2 regions of the Streptomyces purpurascens genome follow, and region 2 is predicted to be linked to the other one. Evidence: riboswitches for the same ligand, from Rfam matches in the RefSeq annotation. Region 2 holds a riboswitch; the other holds the start of a gene.
What was found. Region 2 has a riboswitch for ZMP and ZTP ahead of OHU35_RS39295 (bifunctional 5,10-methylenetetrahydrofolate dehydrogenase/5,10-methenyltetrahydrofolate cyclohydrolase). Riboswitches for the same ligand answer to the same signal wherever they lie in the genome.
Positions count from the first base shown of each region.

Region 1 (2,370 bases), 2.8 Mb from region 2:
CACAGGACCATGCCGCCGCGGGGGCCGCGCAGCGACTTGTGGGTGGTCGTCGTCACGATCTGGGCGTGCGGGACCGGGTCGAAGTCGCCGGTCAGGACCTTGCCCGCGACCAGGCCGGCGAAGTGCGCCATGTCGACCATCAGCGTGGCGCCGACCTCGTCGGCGATCTCGCGCATGATCCGGAAGTTCACCAGGCGGGGGTAGGCCGAGTAGCCCGCGACGATGATCAGCGGCTTGAACTCGCGGGCCTGGGCACGCAGGGCCTCGTAGTCGATCAGGCCGGTGGCCGGGTCGGTGCCGTAGGAGCGCTGGTCGAACATCTTGCCGGAGATGTTCGGGCGGAAGCCGTGGGTGAGGTGGCCGCCGGCGTCCAGGGACATGCCCAGCATGCGCTGGTTGCCGAAGGCCTGGCGCAGCTCGGACCAGTCGGCGTCCGTGAGGTCGTTGATCTGGCGTACGCCGGTCTTCTCCAGGAAGGGCACCTCGACGCGGGCGCCGAGGACGGCCCAGAAGGCGACGAGGTTGGCGTCGATGCCGGAGTGCGGCTGGACGTAGGCGTGGCGGGCGCCGAAGAGCTCCTTGGCGTGCTCGGCGGCCAGGGACTCGACGGTGTCGACGTTGCGGCAGCCGGCGTAGAAGCGGCGGCCGATGGTGCCCTCGGCGTACTTGTCGCTGAACCAGTTGCCCATCGTCAGGAGGGTGGCCGGGGAGGCGTAGTTCTCCGAGGCGATCAGCTTGAGCATCTCGCGCTGGTCGGCGACCTCCTGGCCGATGGCGTCCGCTACGCGGGGCTCCACGGCGCGGATCACGTCCAGCGCGGCGCGGTAGGCGGTGGAAGCGGTGGAGAGGGGCTCGGGCATGGGGGACCTCCGGACGTTGCGTTCAGCGTTCACGGTACGGCCCAGGCGCACGGCTCTTGTCGTTCGGGCCGCTCCCCGATGGTCGGTCCCATCCCAGCGCGCCAGTCACGGCCCTTGGGCAGCCTACCGGACGGCGTCTGCGGGTCTCGTTGTGGCTGGTCGCGCAGTTCCCCGCGCCCCTCAAGTCGCTAAAGGATCACGTGGGGCAAGAAGCGGGCGTATTCGTCTGTGATCAAGCCCGACGACTCTCTGATGCCCAGGCCCGCCGACTCGTTCTCCACCACCCACGCGCCCAGGACCACGCGGTTGCCGTCGAAGTCGGGCAGGGGGGCGAGCTGCTGGTAGACGCAGGGTTCGTCCCGGACGAAGGGGTCGGTGCCGGGGTCGTGGACCGTGACGCCCGCGCCCTCTCGGCCGAGGAGGGGCTTGGCCACCCAGCCCTTGGTGGACGACAGGTCGCGAGGGCCGTCCAGGTACGCGGGGAGGAGGTTCGGGTGGCCGGGGTACAGCTCCCAGAGGATCGCGAGCAGGGCCTTGTTGCTGAGGAGCATCTTCCAGGCCGGTTCGATCCACAGCGTGGAGCCCGTGCCGCCGCCGTTGTCGAGGGTGTCCAGGACGTGGCCGGCGAAGCGGTCGGTGGTGAGCCACTCCCAGGGATAGAGCTTGAAGGCGCTGCGGATGAAGCGGAGGCGCTGGTCGACGAAGCGGCCGGAGAGTCGGTCCCAGCCGATCTCCTCCATGGAGATCCAGTCGGTTTCCAGGCCCGCCTGCTCGGCCGTCTCCTTGAGGTAGGCGACCGTCATCAGGTCCTCGCCGAGTTCGTCGGCGGAGGAGTACGCGAAGTACAGGGGGCTGCCCGGCGGGAGGAGGGCGGCCTGCTTCTTCCAGGCGTCGATCAGGCGTTCGTGGAGGGAGTTCCACTGGTCGGCGCCGGGGAAGCGCTCCTCCATCCAGAACCACTGGGGGGAGGCGGCCTCGACCAGTGAGGTGGGGGTGTCGGCGTTGTACTCCAGGAGCTTGGCCGGGCCGGTTCCGTCGTAGCGGAGGTCGAAACGGCCGTAGAGGGAGGGGAGTTCGGCGCGGCGGTGCCAGGACTCGGCGACCGCCCGGGCCACGCGGGGGTCGGTGATGCCCAGGTCCGCGAAACGGTCCTCGGCGACGATGTGGCGGGCCGCCTCCAGGCACATGCGGTGGAGTTCCTCGACGACCTCTTCCAGCGCCTCGATCTCCGCCAGGGTGAAGACGTAGTACGCGCTCTCGTCCCAGTAGGGGCGCAGGGAGTCGTCGGGGTAGCGGGTGAGGGGGTAGATCAGGCCCTGTTCCTCGACGGTCTGCTGCCAGCCGGGGCGGGGCTCCATGGTGCGGCGTTCCATCTGCCCGGGCCCGTTCAGCCGCCGCCGCTGCCGGAGCCCGAGCAGCCGAAGCCGCCCCGGTCGACGGCCTCACTGCGGCTGAAGGTGCCGTCGTCGGCGTAGCCGCCGCTGACGTCGGCGTCGTAGTACCAGTCGGC
Region 1 covers NZ_CP108341.1:5,824,294-5,826,663, reverse strand. The annotation lists gene OHU35_RS26675 (glycine hydroxymethyltransferase) at 1-893, opposite strand, end outside; ZMP/ZTP riboswitch at 893-979, opposite strand; gene OHU35_RS26670 (glutathionylspermidine synthase family protein) at 1,049-2,233, opposite strand; gene OHU35_RS26665 (hypothetical protein) at 2,248-2,370, opposite strand, start outside.
Region 1: another riboswitch for ZMP and ZTP. It lies ahead of OHU35_RS26675 (glycine hydroxymethyltransferase); the one in region 2 lies ahead of OHU35_RS39295 (bifunctional 5,10-methylenetetrahydrofolate dehydrogenase/5,10-methenyltetrahydrofolate cyclohydrolase).

Region 2 (2,370 bases):
CTTCTCGCTGATCGAGCGGTTCTACGACCCCGACTCCGGCGTCATCACCCTGGACGGCCGGGACCTGTCCGACTGGGATCTGCCCCAACTGCGCGCCGCGATCGGCTATGTGGAGCAGGACGCGCCGGTCCTGTCGGGCTCGCTGCGGGACAACCTGCTGCTGGGCAACCCGGACGCGGACGAGGACGCCCTCGCGCGAGTGCTGAAGACGACCCGTCTCGACGGCCTGATCGCACGGCTGCCCGCAGGGCTCGACACGCTCGTCGGGCACCGCGGCACCAAGCTGTCGGGCGGTGAGCGGCAACGCGTCGCCATCGCCCGCGCCCTGCTGCGCCGCCCCCGGCTGCTGCTGCTCGACGAGGCCACCTCGCAGCTGGACGCGGTGAACGAGGCGGCGCTGCGGGACACCGTCGCGGACGTGGCCCGTACGACCACGGTTCTCGTCGTGGCGCACCGGCTGTCGACGGTGACGATGGCCGACCGGATCGTGGTGATGGACGCGGGCCGGGTCCGGGCCGTCGGCACCCACCGCGAACTCGTGACCTCCGACCCGCTCTACGCGGAGCTGGCGGCGACCCAGTTCCTGGCCGCGGCCGGCTGAGCCGTCGTGTCGGGGCCGGTGGCCCGGCTGCGCTTGCCGAGCCCGGCGGGCGGGAGGAGGCTCAAGGGTGAGGCTTCTCGCGGCCCGCTCCCCGTCGGGTCGCGGCCCTGCGAAGGAGGTCATCATGGGAACCGCGGCAGACTCCGCCTTCGACCGAGACACCCTGCGCCGGGGCGTGGAAGGACAGACCCCGGACATCCTGCTCTCCCTCTACGCCGACGACGCGGAGCTCCGCATCGTGGACCGCACGACCCAGCCCAGCCACCCCAAGGTCCTGCACGGCCGGGAGGAGATCGGCCGGATGCTGGAGGACGTCTACAGCCGCGACATGACGCACAAGATGGAGCGGTGCGTCGTCCAGGGCGACGAGGCCGCCTACAGCGAGAGCTGCGAGTACGCGGACGGCGTGCGCGTCCTGTCCGAGTCCATGATCTCGCTGCGGGGCGGCAAGATCACCGATCAGACCTTGATCCAGGCCTGGGACGAGTAGGAGCGACAGCGTCAGGGTGGGGCCGGGCCGTGACTGGCGCTGAGGTGGAGCACCACCGGGGAGCGGCCCCGCGGAGCCGGATGCCGTGCGCCTGGGCGAAGCAGCACCCCAGCCCAGGAGTGGATCATGTCCAAGGCACGGCTCATGGACGGCACGTCGCTCGCCCGGCAGATGGTGGAGCGGGCCGGAAAGCGCGCGACGCACCTCACCGAGCAAACGGGCACCGCCCCGTGTCTCGCGACGGTGCTCGTCGGCGAGGACCCCGCGTCCGTCACCTACGTCCGTATGAAGCAGAACCGCTGCCGCAAGGCCGGTATCGCCTCGCGGCAGGTGACGCTGCCCGCCGCCACGACCACCGGGGAACTCGTCGGCACGCTCGAGGCACTGTCCGCCGACCCCGGTGTGCACGGCATCCTCCTCCAGCACCCCGTCGGCGAGCACATCGACGAGCGGGCCGCGTTCGAGGCGATCGCGCCCGGGAAGGACGTCGACGGCGTCACCTTCGCCTCCTTCGCGACGATGAGCTTCGGCCTGCCGGGCTTCGTGTCCTGCACGCCCGGCGGGATCATGCGGCTGCTCGACGAGTACGGGGTCGACCCGTCCGGGAAGCGGGCCGTGGTCGTGGGCCGCAGCGCGATCCTCGGCAAGCCGGTCGGCATGCTGCTGCTCGCCCGGGACGCGACGGTCACCTACTGCCACTCGCGCACCCGGGACCTGTCCGCGGCCGTGCGCGAGGCGGACGTCGTGGTGGCCGCGGTGGGACGGCCCCGGCTGATCCGCGGCCAGGACATCAAGCCCGGCGCCGTCGTGATCGACGCCGGGTACAACGCCGGCAACGTGGGCGATGTCGACTTCGACTCCGCCGTGGAGCGGGCCTCGCTGATCACGCCGGTGCCGGGCGGGGTCGGCCCGATGACGATCGCCACGCTGCTGGAGCAGACCGTGGACGCCGCGGCCCGGCAGCTCGGTCTGCCCGGGGTGTGATCAGCGCATCCAGGCGCTGTACGACATGACGGCGCCCTTCTTGACGCCGTACTCCGGTTCGTCGGCGGTGAAGGTGCTCTCCAGGCCGAGGACGGCACCGGTGGCCGGGTCCGTGATCAGCATGTGGCGGACGCCGGAGCCGTCGTACACGTACGCCTGGCCGCGCCGGCCCAGCCGGTCGGTCACCTGGCCGACCGGCCGCAGCCCCTCGGCGTCGGCCAGGAGCCGGACGAGCGCCGCGGTCTCCCGTGCGCCGAGGGTCCAGTGGTCGAGCAGTACCTCGACGGCGTCCAGC
Region 2 covers NZ_CP108341.1:8,655,255-8,657,624, reverse strand. The annotation lists gene OHU35_RS39305 (ABC transporter ATP-binding protein) at 1-601, shown strand, start outside; gene OHU35_RS39300 (nuclear transport factor 2 family protein) at 726-1,091, shown strand; ZMP/ZTP riboswitch at 1,111-1,195, shown strand; gene OHU35_RS39295 (bifunctional 5,10-methylenetetrahydrofolate dehydrogenase/5,10-methenyltetrahydrofolate cyclohydrolase) at 1,218-2,075, shown strand; gene OHU35_RS39290 (CU044_5270 family protein) at 2,076-2,370, opposite strand, start outside.